DNA from 4 places in the Hymenobacter sp. GOD-10R genome. Region 2 is predicted to be linked to each of the others. Evidence: riboswitches for the same ligand, from Rfam matches in the RefSeq annotation. Region 2 holds a riboswitch; each other region holds the start of a gene.

Region 1 (4,176 bases), 2.0 Mb from region 2:
GACCTACTACCTGTACTTGGTGCTAGGTGCCGTCTTTCTCCCCCGCTGGGTAGCCCGGGTTTTCAGCCGCCCAACGACTCCAGCAGCAGAGTAAATTCTCTGACAACTTATCATCTTGATCCATACAAGAACGTCGTGCTGCGCTGGTCGTAGCACGACGTTCTTGTATGAAGCTCAGCACCTAGCTTACTTTAGCGGCGGGCTGACCACATATTGCTGAATGAATTCCGACATAGCCGCCGATTGGTAATCACGGTTGCTCTTTTTGCGGAAGCCGTGGCCTTCATCTTTGGCCATCATGAACCAAGCATCGTTGCCATTTTTCTTGAGGGCAGCTAGCATCTGCTCGGCTTCGGTGTAGGGCACGCGCGGGTCGTTGTGACCTTGCACGATCATCATGGGCTTGGTAATCTTCTGCACGTTGTTGAGCGGAGCCGTTTTCTCGAAGAAGGCGCGCATGGCAGGCTGGCGTTCATCGCCGTACTCGGCCCGGCGCAAGTCTTGGCGGTAGGGCGACGTGTTTTGCAAAAAGTGACGAAGTTGGAAATGCCTACGACATCGATGCCGGCGCGGAGCCGGTCGTTGAAATGCGTCATACAGGCCAGCACCATGTAGCCGCCATAGCTGCCGCCATACACGGCCACGCGGCTAGGGTCGAGGTCTGGCTGGGTGGCAATCCAGTCGAGCAGCTTGCCGATGTCCTGCACCGAATCTTCGCGCTTCATGCCGTTGTCGAGGGCTAGGTAGGTTTTAATTCAACTGGCCTAAATCGGCATCGTTTGAGCTGAAGCGGTAATTACCTAGGCTAGCTCAGCCACAGCCATGAGCACAAAAAAGCCTTCCTGCATGCTGCAAGAAGGCTTTTTTGCTGTTGTTCAAAATTTGGCGGTGCGGCGCTAGCTTAGTCGGCTTCGAGCATCATTTGCGAACCGTCAGGAGCTTTCAGCGTGATTTCGTCTTTGGTTAGGTTTACCACGTCGAAAGCCAGTGAGTTCGGTGCACCATCAGGAGTCAGCGTGATTTTCTTACCAGCCTGGTCGAAGGTGTACTTGCCTTGCATCGACTGCGCAGGCGAGGTCATGTTGAAGTTGCCGTTGGCGTAGAAACGCAGCTCTGTCTTCTTATCGGCGCTGGTTTGATCCACCTTTTCGCCAGTGGCATTCGTTTCCTTGTCGGTTTTCCAAACTTTGCTTTCAGTACCGTAGAGCAGGTTGGTTTCGCCTACTTTGTTTTCCTGCTTACAGCTAAAAGTAAACAGCGATACGAGCATCAGCAGGCTAGCTAAGTAGCGCAAGGGAGATGACATGGTTTTCATGCGGATTAGGGGATAAAGTTAGGGAGAGAGAAAAGGGTACAAATGACACGCAACTGCCAGTTGCAAACAGCTACGCAGATGGGCTTCATACGATGAAGACCGCCTAGGGTTAATGATGGTCCTCAGCCGTTTATCTTGCAGCAACTTAATTGCTAGGCTCGCGTAATATTCCCCAACAAGGCTATAACTGGCTCTATTACAGTCCAGCTGCCTTTCCCCTTACCCTAAACCGGCCTACACCATGGGACTATTTGATTTTTTGAACAAAGGCGAAGAGAAGCCAGTTCAGCCAGCTGAGAAGCCTGCAGCCGGCGCCACAGATTTCTTCGGCAACGCGGCTCAACCAGCTACGACTACCGCCGCTCAAGGCACCTCTTACACTATTGTAAGCGGCGATTCTCTCTCGAAAATTGCTAAAAACCATTACGGCGACGCTAGCAAATGGCATCAGATTTATGATGCGAACAAGGCTATCATCGGCGCTAACCCTGATCATATCGAGGTAGGCCAAGTGCTTACACTCCCCCAACTCTAGTTCATGCCTTTTTTGCGCAAAAAGGTAGAAAGACGCCGTACCATTTTGGTGCGGCGTCTTTTTTTGTTGACCCAAGCTATTTCTGCTGATTTCCAACTAAGCATATCGCCGAGAAAAAATCAACATTTTTTTCTCGTTCGCTTGCATTATTGAAAACCAGCTGTACATTTGCCTTCACCAAACAGGTACTCCTCCGTTAGAGACGGAGTAGTTTTCTTAAGATTTATACAGAAGCGGCGAGAGATTAGGCTCGAAGACCCGCTGGCAACCATCGATCATCGAAAGGTGCCAATTCCTGCCCACTCAAAATTAAAGTGGGAAATATAAGTTGAGTACCATGAAAAACTCCTCGCTTACCACTTACTACCCATCATCTGCCGCCGCTGCTAACGTATGCCCCGGCTCGCCGATGAACCTGTACGCTCTGGCTTCGGCCACCGACTGCTCCTGCGCTTTGCTTTCTAGCCCAGCAGTCATGCGAATGCGAATGCGCACTTGTGGCGCGTGTTGTAGCTAGGCTACGCCCTAGCTTTCCCCCGCTTCTCCCCTAACTGTATTGCTGCTAACGCCTTCTGCGCGCGGCTACTTAGGTCACTCTGCTCCGCCAACGCTTGTTTTGGCTTTGGAGCAGCCCACAGCGGGGCATTTGTGCACTCTGAGTTGCACTTTTCTAATTGTCTTCAAAAACCTCCTCTTCAATACTTCTCTCAATCATGTCAACGCAAAACCTCCACTTCGAGACCCTTCAACTTCACGCTGGTCAGCAGCCCGATCCTACTACTGGTGCTCGTGCTGTACCCTTGTATCAAACTACTTCGTACGTATTCAAGAATGCCGAGCATGGTGCTAACCTCTTCGCCCTGAAAGAGTTTGGCAACATCTACACCCGTCTGATGAACCCCACAACAGACGTGTTTGAGCAGCGTATAGCCGCGCTGGAGGGTGGTGTAGCTGCGTTAGCAGTAAGCTCCGGTCAAGCGGCGCAGTTCATTGCTCTGAACAACATTCTGCAAGCTGGCGACAATTTCGTGAGCACATCTTTCCTGTACGGTGGTACTTACAACCAGTTCAAGGTAGCGTTCAAGCGCTTAGGTGTTGAGGCTCGCTTCGCTGACGGCGATAAGCCTGAGAGCTTTGAGGCGCTAATTGACGAGAATACCAAGGCTATTTATCTAGAAACCATCGGCAACCCTAGCTTCAGCGTTCCAGATTTCGAGAAGATTGCAGCTATTGCCGAAAAGCATGACCTGCCGCTAGTAGTTGATAATACCTTTGGCGCGGGTGGCTATTTGTTCCGTCCCCTGGAGCATGGCGCGCACATCGTTGTAGAATCGGCGACTAAGTGGATCGGTGGTCACGGTACCAGCATCGGCGGGGTGATTGTGGATGGCGGTAAGTACGACTTCGGTAATGGCAAATTCCCGCAGTTTACGGAGCCGAGCGAAGGCTACCATGGCCTTGTATTCAACGACGTATTTGGCAAGAATGGCCCCTTCGGCAACATCGCCTTTATCATTCGGGCCCGGGTAGAAGGTCTGCGTGACCTAGGTCCTTCGATCAGTCCCTTCAACTCTTGGCAGTTGCTGATTGGCCTCGAAACCCTGTCGCTCCGCGTAGAGCGCACGGTGGAGAATGCCCTGAAAATTGCTACTTGGCTGGAGCAGCACCCACAGGTAGAAAGCGTAAACTACGCCGGCTTGCAAAGCAGCCCTTATTACAATATGGCGCAAAAGTATCTGCCCAAAGGTGCCGGTGGCGTATTGACCTTCAGCATCAGAGGCAGCAAGGATACCGCAACGCAATTCATTGATAATTTGAAGCTGGTGAGCCACCTAGCAAATGTAGGTGATGCTAAGACGCTGATCATTCAGCCTTCGGCTACTACGCACCAACAGCTATCGGAGGAAGAGCAGCACGCTGCTGGCGTAACGCCCACCCTCCTACGCTTGTCGGTAGGTATCGAGCACTTCGAAGACATCAAGGCTGACTTATCGGCCGCTTTCGATGCCGTAGCCAACGCTGCTACGCCCGACGAGTCAGAAAGCGCTCTGTTGCAGCCTGAAGTAGAACACGCGCAGCCGCTGGAAGTCTAAAGAGGAGACATAGGAGGGCGCGCTGCCTTAGAGGTGCGCGCCCGTCTTTCCACTTGGCTGCCGTTTGCGGGTAGTAAAGTTGGTTTTTTGAGAGGGACCAAACCTAGCTATCCTTCAGTAGTTTCAGGTTGAACCAACGCTGGCGAAAGTCAATTCAGGGGTGGGTTAACAATCTGCCAGCGTTTCGGTTCAACCTGGACTATTGAAAAGCTTTTTTGTTTTTGTGATGAATG
Region 2 (4,176 bases):
CTCTACTCCGAAAAGCCTCTGACCGATTTGGTTGGGGGCTTTTTTATGCGGATAATCACCAACTTCTTCCACTAATTCGACCTCTTGTGTGTTAGTATTCAAGAGGAAATTAGCGCACGTAGTTACGCGCGAGTGGTTACAGAATAGAATGCGACCAGCCAACGTTCTTACGGTAGGCATGCTGCTTCTGCGCGAATGCCTCTTTGCTTGACACCATACGACTAACGCCTTAAAAGCGTATTTTCCACGTGATGAATCTCAGTCTGCCCGCGTTTTCTTCGGTTCTACTTATGGCGGCCGTTCCTGGCCAGCAAGAACACTTGGTTCCGCTGCTGATTGTCTTTGCCGTCTCGACGTTCCTGGTGGTAGTGGTGGCGGTGTTTACCCTGATTCGGCTCCGCAAAGACGTCAACCGACGGCTGAGTGAGTTCAACCGCCGCGGCGCCCGCCCCAAAACAGCCCGCCGTATCGCTCCCACCGACCCGAACCAGTGGCAACCGTTTTCGATGCCGGTTCTTCCCTTCTGGCAACAGCTTGCACTGGGCGCCGGGACGCTGTTGGCCTGCGCGGTGGGCGTGTGCGAGTTGCTAGCGGGCGCTACCATCCCCCAAACCCTAGCTCCGGTGGTATTACCACTGCTTTTGCTGCGGCCGGCTCCCAAGTCGACGGTGCCTCGCAGCCTGTGGGCTGTAGTAGTCGGGTGTTTCGCGGCGGCTATTCTGTTGCTGGGCGTCCTCTCGTTGCGCCTATTACTGCGGCAGGCGTAGCGCGGCACGGCTGAAGACTTTTGTTGCGGTGGAAGGCAGAAGGCTAACTATCCTAGCTTCCGCATGCCTCTTGCTGAAAAGACGACTACTGCGGAAGCTGTATCTTGTGGCCGCGCCGATAGCGCCGTACTTCACCAACCGACTCATTGCCAGTCCTTTTTATGAAATTTTTAGCTTCTCCCCTGCGTACGCCAGCTTTTTACACGTTGCCAACGCGCTACTTTCTAGGGGGTATAGTGGCTGTACTTATGAGCTGTCAACAAGCAAAACCGGTTACCGCTGATGCGCCCCAAGCGGCGACGCCTGCGGAAGCCACGATGCCAGCCCAAGCGGCGGCACCAACGGAAACAGCAGCGCTCACGGAAGCCGCGGCTCGTGCAGCCATAGCGCGCTACGTGAAAGCTCAACCCAACGCAAACCTCTACGTGGTCGATTCGGCAAGTGTCGTCGATATCGATACGCAATGGCAAGTGCTGGTACCCCGCACCGACTGGGCAGGCCGCATGCCCAACCGCGCTGCTTTCGAAGTGGACAAAAAAACTGGCAATGTGCGGACGCTGATGGTAAAATAACCTAGGTTCTTCTACTCCAGTTTTAGGTTTATCTACAACGCTGCCGAAATCTAAAACGCATTATTATCTACGCAAGCATTTAGATGCTAAGCAGTAATCAGGCAAAAAAGAACGTCATGCTGAGCCGGAGCAAAGCATGACGTTTAAAAGAAGGCTTCTTGCGAAAGCTAGCCCCGCTACACCGGAAAACTCAGCCGGCTAATGGGTTGATAGTGGGTGAACTCCAGTTCGGGAGCCAAGTAACCTGCGCGCACCGGCTCTTCCTTGAGCAGATCGGTGCTGAGATACTTCTTGTTGCTGTCGCACAATAGCGTTACCACAGTAGCATCGGGGCCGAGGATAGCTGCTTGCCGGATGGCACCAATCACGTTTGCCCCTGATGAAATACCGACGGCTAGGCCTAGCTCGGTAGCTAGCTTTTGCGCCACTAGAATAGCATCGCCATCATTTGCCTGCACCACCTCGTTGAGTTCAGCGAGCTTCACAATGGCGGGAATGAACTCGTCCGAAATGCCCTGAATACGGTGCGAACCTACTTTGTAGCCGGTAGTTAGCGTCGGCGACTCGGCTGGCTCTAGGGGGTGGATACGCACATTTGAATTTTGGCTGCGCAGGTAGCTGCCCACCCCCATCACCGTACCGCCCGTGCCCACGCCAGCAATGAACGCATCGGGTACGCGACCTAGCCGCTTCAGTTGCGCGCAGATTTCCACGCCGGTAGTTTTGGCGTGTGCTTTCGCATTGAAGCTGTTCTCAAACTGCCGGGGAAGAAATATATCGGAGCGGGAAGCAGCAATTTCTTCGGCCAACGCAATGCTACCCAAGAAACCACCCTGCACTTTGCTAATCAGCGTAATCTCGGCACCTAGGCTCTTGATGATGTTCACCCGCTCAGCGCTCAGCCAGTCGGGCATGATGATGCGTACGGGGTGGCCCAGCGCTCTGCCGATGGCGGCGAAGGCAATGCCAGTGTTGCCGCTGGTGGCCTCCACAATCGTGTCGCCGGGCTTAATTTCACCGTTTTTGTACGCCTCTTGCAGAATGTACAGAGCCATGCGGTCCTTGAGGCTGCCCGTCAGGTTGTAGTGCTCGCACTTCACGAAAATGCGGCCCGGCTGGCCTTGGTAGCGATAATGCAGCTCCAGCATAGGCGTGTTGCCAACGAGGTGCCAGAGGTGGTTGAATTTTTCTTCCAGCTCCGGCGAAAGACAACAGCCGTTTTTCGATAGCGAAGTCGCATAGTTTTCTAGGCTAGCTACTTGCGGCACTTTGAAATGTACAGCAGTTGGGCGCCGAGCAGCACGAGCACCAGTCAGGAACGAAGAAGATACGGAACGGGGAGAGCAAGTAGCAACAGACATAGCAGCGGAATACGAGGGGTTTACACGTTTGACAAACGCCTCCCTTTTCCCGTATGCACTTGATCAAGAAAGCTTACCGCAAGAGCATAAAAAAAGCCCTTCCGATAAGTCAGAAGAGCAGCACCGCGTGATGAGCATCTTATAACTTATCTTCTCCTAAGCTGGCCACAGCCGACTTAGAACAGGATTTAGCACCTGGTATTCCTACTGGTTGCTAAGGCTTCATAGGGCCTGTCCCTCCGCCTTTCTTGATAAGTGCTCCGGTGAAGGAGCGCATCGCAAATATAGAGGGCGAAAAACAGTATGCAAGGCCTAGCGTCGAAAAAAGCAGCTTTTTGCCAAGATTATGTTATTTTCTTAAGTCCTGATCTTGAACAGCTTGTAGGAATGCGCCACGGCACGTTCGGCGTAGAACGACCTGTAGGGTTACAGCTAGCGCTATAACCCTACTAATTAGAAAAGCCGTTTCTTAGGTATGGTATGGCGCAAATGGCGCAGGTGCCGAACACGCTGTCGTGTATTCCTACTCATCATTGGGTTGACATTTTTATAAAAAATTATTTGCAATCCTCAATCTTACTAGTTTACCTTTGGCGCAATCAATCCCTTCTCGTTGAAGGATGGTTTTTATACAGAGGCGTGGAGAGACAGGCTCGACGATACGCCGACAACCCCCGGAATACCCGGAACGGTGCCAAATCCTGACCATATAAAAACAAGTTGCCGTGGATCACTCCCAACAACTCTGCACTCAATCTTCTATGCTCGTTGCTTCGCAACGTGGCTGTTGTGGTATGTCCGCAACAGCTGTCTGTATGAGCATGGCTGGTTGTATGGGTTGTTGTTGAGGCTGATTGCCCCCGCTTTTCCTTTTTTGCCATCATTCTCTCACAGAAGAACTGCTTTCTGCTGAGGCGTCCTGCATCTTAACAAGATTTGTTAGGACCGCTACGATCATGCCTTTTGCTTGGTAAGTTCTTGTCTGTGGAAGATCCATCGCGATATACTAGCGGAAAAATCCTATTCCGCCTCTCTTTGCTTCTTTGGTGTGGCTTGAACAGAGCTATTCAACACGTGAACAAGCAATCAGTAGCGCAAGAAGGCAAGCTAGAAACAGGAAAAGCACAAAACCCCTACTTTCTATAGATTATCTAGGCAACTACCTTCCTGGTATAGTCAAAATTCCTTCTTCCGTAAGATTACCTCTTACCTAGGCTGGATACCGCTCTTGAGCGGACCTAGGGCTAGCCATGTCTAGCCTACTTAAACCCCAGCACAACTTACTTGTGCTGAGCGCATTCACGCATTGCAGACTACGGAGCGCTACCATGCCTCCTGCTACAAGAAGTTGCTACTAAGCTAGTGACTTGTCGCTGCTCTCCTACCCTTTCCAAGCTATGTCAATCATCATGAACCAGGTTCTGAGTGAAGTTTTTGCGGCCAATGAGTCGCTGTTTATTGCTCCCAACGACACCA
Region 3 (4,176 bases), 1.8 Mb from region 2:
CTCTTGTACGTCGGCCTCTTGGGTGGTCGGTACGCTTTCGAGGTACTCCAGCAAGCTAGGTCCGTTGTACCACGTCAGGAAGGCCGAACGCTCCACAATGTTGTCGCCGTGTAGGGCGCTGATCGGAATAGCCTTTATATCAGACAAGCGGAGCTGCTTGGTAACCTCAGCGTAATCGGCTACAATCTTATCGAACACTTCCTGGCTGTGCCCAACCAAATCCATCTTGTTCACGGCCAGCACGAAGTGCCGGATGCCAAGTAGAGCCGCTACCATCGAGTGACGACGCGTTTGCTCAATCACGCCCAGGCGCGCATCGACCAGCACGATGGCTAGGTCGGCGTTTGAAGCGCCCGTCACCATGTTGCGGGTGTACTGCACGTGGCCGGGCGCGTCGGTAATGATAAACTTACGGCGCGGCGTGGTGAAGTACTTGTACGCCACATCGATGGTGATGCCTTGTTCGCGCTCGGCGCGCAGACCGTCGGTGAGCAGGGCTAGGTCTACGGTGCCGTGCACGGTTGGCTTGTTTTCAAGCGCCGCTAGGATATCCAGTGACACTGAATCACTGTCATATAGCAGGCGCCCGATGAGCGTACTTTTGCCGTCGTCAACGCTGCCGCAAGTAATAAAACGAAGTAAATCCATTTGGTGGTCTATTGATTTAGCGAGTAGTCGACTCCGTGAGCATGATAGCTAGCTCACGAAGTCACTAAATCACATTTTTAGAAATAGCCGTTACGCTTACGATCTTCCATCCCGGCTTCCGAGATGTTATCATCGAGACGGGTAGCACCCCGCTCGCTGACTTTCGCCAGAAGCAGGTCTTCAATAATATCGTCGATGGTGCTAGCGTCGCTCTCTACAGCAGCCGTGCAAGTCGAGTCACCCACGGTGCGGTAGCGTACTTGGCGCTTTACTATTTCGTCGTTTTCGTCTAGTTGCAGGTGCTCGCTTAACCCGAGCAGCTGGCCGCTCGGCAGCACCACACAGGCGCGCTCGTGGCCGAAGTAGATGCTCGGCAAGGCAATATTCTCGCGCTGAATGTAGCGCCACACATCTAGCTCGGTCCAGTTGGAAATGGGGAATACGCGCACGTTTTCCCCCTTCTGAATTTTGCCGTTATAGATGTTCCATAGCTCGGGGCGCTGCCGCTTGGGGTCCCACTGGCCGAACTCGTCGCGCACGGAGAAGATGCGTTCTTTGGCGCGCGCTTTTTCCTCATCGCGGCGAGCCCCACCGATGCAGGCATCGAACTCAAACTCTTCGATTACATCGAGCAGCGTGTACGTCTGCAAGGGATTGCGACTCGGAAATTTACCGGTCGCGTCGCGTAGACCGCGCTGCTTGATGGTGTCTTCTACTTTGCGCACGATGAGCTTTTCGCCCAGGCGGGCAGCTAGCTCGTCGCGGTAAGCCAGCACCTCTGGGAAGTTATGCCCAGTGTCAACGTGAACCAAGGGAAACGGGAAGCGCCCCGGACGGAAAGCCTTTTCAGCCAGACGCGTTAGTACAATAGAATCTTTGCCACCCGAAAATAGCAGTGCGGGGCGCTCAAACTGCCCGGCTACTTCCCGCATAATGTGGATTGCTTCGGCTTCTAGGCGGTCGAGGTAATCTAAATGAGAGGTACTCATGCAAATTGTTGCTTTAACCTGTGCATCGGCCCTACTCCTGTGAGGAAGCTAGGCCGACGACATTGAGAGGTAAACCAAGGCTAGCTTGGCAAATTGAATTAACAAGAGGAGTTAGTTGCTCGGGGCAGGCGTGGTGCTCGTAATAGGCTCCACCACCGGGTCCGGCCCATCGTGGGTGCCGTGGGTATGCAGGCCGCACTCCTTCGCCGACTGGTTTTCCCACCACCAGCGCCCGGCGCGGAAGTCTTCGCCGGGCTGAATAGCGCGGGTGCAGGGCGCGCAGCCAATGCTCACGAAACCTTGCTTGTGTAGCGGGTTCACCGGAATGCCATGCTCACGCACATAGTCCCAGCATTGGTCCCACGTCCAGTCGAACAGCGGGTGCACTTTGATAAGCTGGTGCGCCTCGTCCCACTCTACATTATGCATGCCCTGGCGGTTGGCCGATTGCTCGGCGCGGATACCCGTAAACCACAGGTGCTGACCAGCTAGTGCGCGATTCAAGGGCTCTACTTTACGGATGTAGCAGCACTCTTTGCGGTTTTCTACGCTTTCGTAGAAGCTGTTAGGTCCTTTTTTGAGCATCAGCTCCTGTACGCTCTGCTGATCGGGGAAGTATGTTTCAATTGGCTTCTCGTACTTCAGCAGGGTCTTGTTCCAGGTCGAGTAAGTTTCCTGGAAGTTACGCGCGGTGTCAAGTGTAAATACTTTCACCGGCAGATCATTCGTAAAAATCAGATGACTAATTATCTGATCTTCAATCCCGAAAGAAGTTGAGAAAACAGCTTTATCGGGAAAAAGAGAAGCGGCGTAGGTGAGTATTTCAACAGCACTACGTCCGGCTAATTCTTGGCGCAGGTCGTTGACCCGGTCCTCAGATGGTAGTTGCATAAGCAGAAGAATTCAGGGATTTGGGAGGGCTAGCTCCGATTTTGCAGTAGAACCAACGGATCGGCGCAAACTTCAGCCTACGTTGAGTGGCTACTGCGGTACGTTGCGTAAGACCTTTGTGGTCATTACCAGCGTGTTAAACCAAGAAAAAGGAGAAAAGATGCGCGAAACCTTCTTAACCTCGCATAAGCCCAACCATGCACGTGCCACAACATCCATGCTGTACGGATGCAGAGGTGGTGGGGTGGGCGGCGGGGTTCAGCAAGAATTTCACGGCTGTGTTGTTTTTATATGATCAGGACTTGGCACCGTTCCGGTATTCCGGGGGTTGTCGGCGTTTCGTCGAGCCTGTCTCTCCACGCCTCTGTATAAAAACAATCCTTTTGTCAGAAAGATTGAATGGACGCAAAAGTAATAGCCATTTCTTAATAATCATAACTTATATACACACTGCTTGCGTGCTTCACCACAGGTTTTTACGCAGTAAGCTCGGCAGATTTATAATTTAGCTAGGTTCTCGCCGTACATTCGCGCGGTTTTTACGCTGTTTTTCACGAATGTCCTTCACGCTACCGGCGGAACTTCACGCCCACTCCACTCCTTTCTATTTCTACGACCTAGCCCTGCTGGAGCAAACCCTCACGGCTTTGCAACAAGCCGCTAAGCCCCGCGGCTTCCACGTGCACTACGCCCTAAAAGCGAACGTCAACTTGCCCGTGCTGGAGCGTATCCGGCAGCACGGCTTGGGCGCCGACTGCGTGAGCGGCGGCGAAGTGCAACGCGCGCTGGACGCCGGCTTTGCGCCTCAAGACGTGGTATTTGCTGGCGTAGGTAAATCGGATGTGGAGTTGAACCTAGCCCTAGCCGCTGATATCTGGTGCTTCAACGTAGAATCGGTGGAGGAGCTGGTGGTGCTCGATGCGCTAGCTGGTGCCCAGAACCGGCGCGCCCGCGTGGCACTGCGCGTGAACCCTAACGTGGATGCACACACCCATCATTACATCACGACGGGTCTGGAAGCCAACAAGTTTGGCATTAGCTTATCCGACTTGCCGAGCGTGGTAGCTCAGCTGCCTTCGTTGCCCAACATTGAGCTGGTTGGGCTGCACGCGCATATCGGTTCACAGATTACGAATCTGAGTGTGTTTGGCGAACTCAGCCAAAAGCTGAACGAACTGCAAGATTGGCTGCAAGATCAAGGCTACTCCCTCCCCCACCTCAACGTGGGCGGCGGCCTCGGCATCGACTATCAAACGCCTGACAAGAACCCTATCCCGGACTTCGAAACCTACTTCCGGACCTTCGAGCAGCACTTGGTGCGGCGCCCCGGCCAGAAGGTGCACATGGAGCTAGGTCGCGCGGTAGTGGCGCAGTGCGGTACGCTCATCAGCCGCGTGCTGTTCGTGAAGCGCAGCCAGCAAACGCAGTTTGCTATCCTCGACGCCGGTATGACCGAGTTGATCCGTCCTGCGCTCTATGGCAGCCACCATCACATCCAGAATCTCAGCAGCCAAGGTGCCGTGCAGCCCTACGACGTGGTAGGCCCTATTTGTGAGTCGTCCGACCGGTTTGGGCAAGAGGTGCTGCTACCCGAAACCAAGCGCGGCGACCTTATTGCATTGCGATCGGCGGGAGCTTACGGCGAGGT
Region 4 (4,176 bases), 2.5 Mb from region 2:
CAGGAACATCTTGCCCGCGCCAAACAAGTCGCCGACCACGTTCATGCCGGCCATTAGCGGTCCTTCAATCACGTCGAGGGGGCGGCCAACCTGCTGGCGTACCTCTTCTGTGTCTTCGTCGATGAATTCGGTAATGCCTTTCACCAGCGCGTGCTTCAAGCGCTCGGCTACGGGTAGGCTGCGCCATTCGTCAGCTACAACGACGGCTTTATCCTTCTGCTTAACGGTATCGGCAAAGTTCACGAGGCGCTCGGTGGCATCGTCGCGGCGGTTGAGCAGCACGTCTTCGCAAAGCTCCAGCAAGTCCTTCGGTACGTCATCGTACACAGCTAGCTGACTGGGGTTTACAATGCCCATGTCGAGACCAGCGCGGATGGCGTGGTACAGGAAAGCTGAGTGCATGGCCTCCCGCACAACGTCGTTGCCGCGATACGAGAAGCTGACGTTGCTCACGCCACCGCTGGTGCGGGCACCGGGCAGGTTCTCCTTGATCCAGCGTACGGCATTAATGAAGTCAACCGCATAGTTGCGGTGCTCTTCAATGCCAGTGCCAACGGTCAAGATGTTGGGGTCGAAGATGATGTCGGTGGCTGGGAAGCCGACCTCGTTCACCAAGATGTCATAGCTACGCTTACAGATTTCGATGCGGCGCTCGTAGCTGTCCGCCTGACCGTCTTCGTCGAAGGCCATTACTACCACGGCAGCACCGTATTGGCGCACAGTGCGGGCCCGCTCCTTGAACATCTCTTCGCCTTCTTTGAGCGAAATCGAGTTTACGATGCTCTTGCCTTGCACGCACTTTAAGCCAGCTTCCAGTACGCTCCACTTCGAGGAGTCGATCATGAGGGGCACGCGGGCAATATCGGGCTCGGAGGCAATCAGGTTGAGGAAGGTCGTCATGGCCTGCTCCGAATCAAGCATGCCTTCGTCCATGTTAACATCAATAACCTGTGCGCCGCCTTCCACTTGGGCGCGCGCTACAGCCAGAGCTTCTTCGTAAGCACCTGTGCGGATAAGGCGGGCGAAAGCGCGCGAGCCGGTTACGTTGCACCGTTCGCCTACGTTCACAAACAGGCTGTTATCATCAAACCCGAAGGGCTCCAAACCGCTCAGGCGCGTAACCGCGGGTATTTCGGGCAGCGGCCTAGGTTTGTACTGATCTACTAGGCGGGCTAGCTCGCCGATGTGCTGAGGCGTAGTGCCGCAGCAGCCCCCAATGACGGTTATAATGCCATCTTGTAAGTAGTTCTCCACCACGTCGGCAAATTCCTGCGCAGATTCGTCGTAGCCGCCAAAAGCGTTTGGCAGACCAGCATTTGGGTAAGCCGAAATGTGCACGTCCGAAATGCGACTGAGCTCCTGTACATACTGCTTAAGCTGGGCGGCACCTAGGGCACAGTTTAGGCCCACACTCAGCAGCGGTAAGTGGCTGATAGAGTTCCAGAAAGCCTCTACCGTCTGACCCGAGAGTGTACGACCGGAGGCATCCGTGATAGTACCGGAAATCATGATGGGCACTACACGGCCGCCTTCATCGAAGAACTTCTGCACCGCAAACAGTGCCGCCTTGGCGTTGAGCGTATCGAAGATCGTCTCGATCAGCAAGGCATCGACGCCGCCATCAATCAGGCCGCGCACTTGCTCGTGGTAAGCAGTGGCTAGCTCATCGAAGGTGATGGCGCGGAAACCAGGCCGGTTTACGTCGGGCGAGAGAGAAGCCGTACGGTTCGTTGGGCCAATAGCACCAGCCACGAACCTAGGTTTACTTGGGTTCTTAGCGGTGTACTCGTCGGCGGCATCACGAGCCAAGCGAGCCGACTCATAATTAAGCTCATACACAACGTGTTCCAGTGCATAGTCAGCCTGAGCGATGGTCGTGCCACTGAATGTGTTCGTCTCCACCATATCGGCGCCGGCCGCAAAGTATTCTGCGTGAATACTGCGGATAATGTCGGGCTGGGTGAGGCTTAGTAGGTCGTTGTTACCGCGTAGCGGCTTGGGATGATCCGCGAAGCGGGTGCCCCGAAAATCTTCCTCCGTCAGCGGATAGCGCTGAATCATAGTACCCATCGCGCCGTCGAGCACGAGGATGCGCTGTTGGAGGATGTCGTAAAGCGGGGAGTCGGGACAGGCTATTTTCATGGTTCTCCTTCTGAAAGTCGGCGTACTGGTCGAGCCTATCCAGAAAGAGAAAACTGCGGGTGCAGGTTCCGTACTTATCTTCTTCGGTCCATTTTTTTTGCCGAATGGGAGTTGGCACCTTGTTTCACTCAGGTTGCCAAGACGTCGCAGGGCCCAGTCCCTCAGTCTTTCTGGATAAGTATCAAGGCAAAGATACGTTAGAAGTGTGGAAAAGTAAATGCAGCATGAAACAGGAGCTTAGTGCTGCATCCAAGTAAGCCGTAGCGGGTGTTTTTACCAGCGCTCTACTGCGTTATTTTAACGTTAGCTGCAATGTCCAGGCTCCATGTCGTCTTGGCACAGCAAGGACTTTATTACGCATGCAACTGCACAGCAGAGAGCCCCGCTACGGTTGCGTTGAACAACACAACCGTAGCGGGGCTCCCTAACAAGGTAAAAGGGTAAGCTAGCTTTTTAGGCTGTCTAGTCCTTTTTGACACAATTAGGGACGGTTTTGCCTTCCTTCTTCTTGGTGCCTTCTTGTTCATAACCTTTCCAGCACGGATCTTTTTCTTTCTTCGAGGCGGATGCTTTTTTCTCAGCCATGATCGGTAGGAATTAGTAAGTGGGTGAGTGAGGTACGCTTAGTGACTGAAGAAGGCTTACGGTTTGTTGAGCTCACTGTTCAACTTTCACGTAAAAAGCCAACCTTTTATAGGCTCACCGCTTTTAAGGGAGTCACCTAGCCCACCTGCGTGCAGACTAGCGATGATGGAGGCCAAAAATTATTTAAAACATTCGTGTAGCTACATGGTTCTTGGCAGTCAGAAAGCAGTGATTAACTGACGCATCTGCTTCCACTACACTGTATGACACAATCAACCAAGCTTTTCACGCCCTTCACGATGGGCGCTCTTACGTTGCCCAACCGCTTTGCCATGGCCCCCATGACGCGGAGCCGCGCTAACAACGAAGGCAACGTACCCACCGACTCGACGGTAAAATACTACGAGCAGCGCGCCTCAGCCGGCCTGATCATTACCGAAGGCTCGCAGGTTTCGCAGCAGGCAGTGGGCTACATCTTCACGCCGGGCATCTACTCGGAGGAGCAAGTAGCTGGCTGGAAGAAAGTAACCGATGCCGTGCACGCTGCTGGTGGTCGTATCTTCATTCAGCTGTGGCACGTGGGCCGCATTTCGCACCCATTCTTCCACAATGGCGAGCTACCCGTAGCCCCTTCAGCTGTGCAGCCAACAGGCGTAAAAGCCTTCACGCTCAACGGCCAAGAAGAAATTCCGACTCCGCGCGCGCTGGAAACACAAGAAGTGAAAGCCGTTGTGGAAGACTTCCGCAAAGCTGCTGAAAATGCCAAGAAAGCTGGTTTTGATGGTGCTGAAATCCACGGCGCCAACGGCTACCTAATCGACCAGTTCATCCAAGACGGCTCCAACCAGCGCACCGACGAGTACGGCGGAAGCGTAGAGAACCGCGCCCGTTTTGCCCTCGAAGTGGTGAAAGCCGTATCGGACGTGCTCGGCGCGGACCGCACCGGTATTCGTCTGTCGCCAACGGGCGTGATGGGTGGCATCAACGACACCGACCGTCTAGGTACGTTCAGCTACGTGGTGGAGCAACTCAACCAGTTCAACCTCGCTTACCTGCACGTGATTGAGGCGCTGCCTGGTCACCCAATGGCGGCCCAGCCCGGCCAGGAGAAAGTAGCCCCAACGCTGCGTAAAATCTTCAACGGTCCGTTTATCCTGAACGGCGGCTACACCCAAGAAACTGCTGAGGCTGCTCTGGAAAACAACGAAGCAGACATCATTGCCTTCGGTGTGCCGTTCATCTCGAACCCTGACCTAGTAGAGCGCTTCCAGCAAGGAGCGGCCCTGAACGCCCCCGATCAAGCTACCTTCTACGGCGGCGATGATAAGGGCTACATCGACTATCCGTCGTTGGCGGAAGTTGAGCAGGCTACGCAAGATATCGTGGAGAAATAGCCTCCACAATCGTTGCCTAGGTAGCTGAAGGATCTGCTACACACCAAACAAGAAA

The links. Region 2 has a riboswitch for S-adenosylmethionine ahead of SD425_RS11020 (cysteine synthase family protein). Riboswitches for the same ligand answer to the same signal wherever they lie in the genome.
Region 1: another riboswitch for S-adenosylmethionine. It lies ahead of SD425_RS03095 (O-acetylhomoserine aminocarboxypropyltransferase/cysteine synthase); the one in region 2 lies ahead of SD425_RS11020 (cysteine synthase family protein).
Region 3: another riboswitch for S-adenosylmethionine. It lies ahead of SD425_RS18185 (phosphoadenylyl-sulfate reductase); the one in region 2 lies ahead of SD425_RS11020 (cysteine synthase family protein).
Region 4: another riboswitch for S-adenosylmethionine. It lies ahead of metH (methionine synthase); the one in region 2 lies ahead of SD425_RS11020 (cysteine synthase family protein).

The regions. Positions count from the first base shown of each region.
Region 1 covers NZ_CP141184.1:752,302-756,477, reverse strand. The annotation lists gene SD425_RS03120 (lysylphosphatidylglycerol synthase transmembrane domain-containing protein) at 1-94, shown strand, start outside; gene SD425_RS03115 (alpha/beta hydrolase family protein) at 187-528, opposite strand; partial or broken gene SD425_RS29975 (alpha/beta hydrolase family protein) at 579-725, opposite strand; gene SD425_RS03110 (hypothetical protein) at 902-1,315, opposite strand; gene SD425_RS03105 (LysM peptidoglycan-binding domain-containing protein) at 1,557-1,850, shown strand; SAM riboswitch class I at 2,071-2,180, shown strand; gene SD425_RS03100 (hypothetical protein) at 2,214-2,345, opposite strand; gene SD425_RS03095 (O-acetylhomoserine aminocarboxypropyltransferase/cysteine synthase) at 2,564-3,943, shown strand; gene metX (homoserine O-acetyltransferase MetX) at 4,174-4,176, shown strand, end outside.
Region 2 covers NZ_CP141184.1:2,741,981-2,746,156, reverse strand. The annotation lists gene SD425_RS11030 (hypothetical protein) at 291-767, shown strand; gene SD425_RS11025 (hypothetical protein) at 1,016-1,339, shown strand; gene SD425_RS11020 (cysteine synthase family protein) at 1,516-2,700, opposite strand; SAM riboswitch class I at 2,844-2,958, opposite strand; SAM riboswitch class I at 3,325-3,416, shown strand; gene SD425_RS11015 (hypothetical protein) at 4,098-4,176, shown strand, end outside.
Region 3 covers NZ_CP141184.1:4,574,177-4,578,352, forward strand. The annotation lists gene SD425_RS18175 (sulfate adenylyltransferase subunit 1) at 1-648, opposite strand, end outside; gene cysD (sulfate adenylyltransferase subunit CysD) at 726-1,637, opposite strand; gene SD425_RS18185 (phosphoadenylyl-sulfate reductase) at 1,749-2,528, opposite strand; SAM riboswitch class I at 2,813-2,903, opposite strand; gene lysA (diaminopimelate decarboxylase) at 3,086-4,176, shown strand, end outside.
Region 4 covers NZ_CP141184.1:230,691-234,866, forward strand. The annotation lists gene metH (methionine synthase) at 1-2,142, opposite strand, end outside; SAM riboswitch class I at 2,214-2,323, opposite strand; gene SD425_RS00965 (hypothetical protein) at 2,605-2,727, opposite strand; gene SD425_RS00970 (alkene reductase) at 2,991-4,121, shown strand.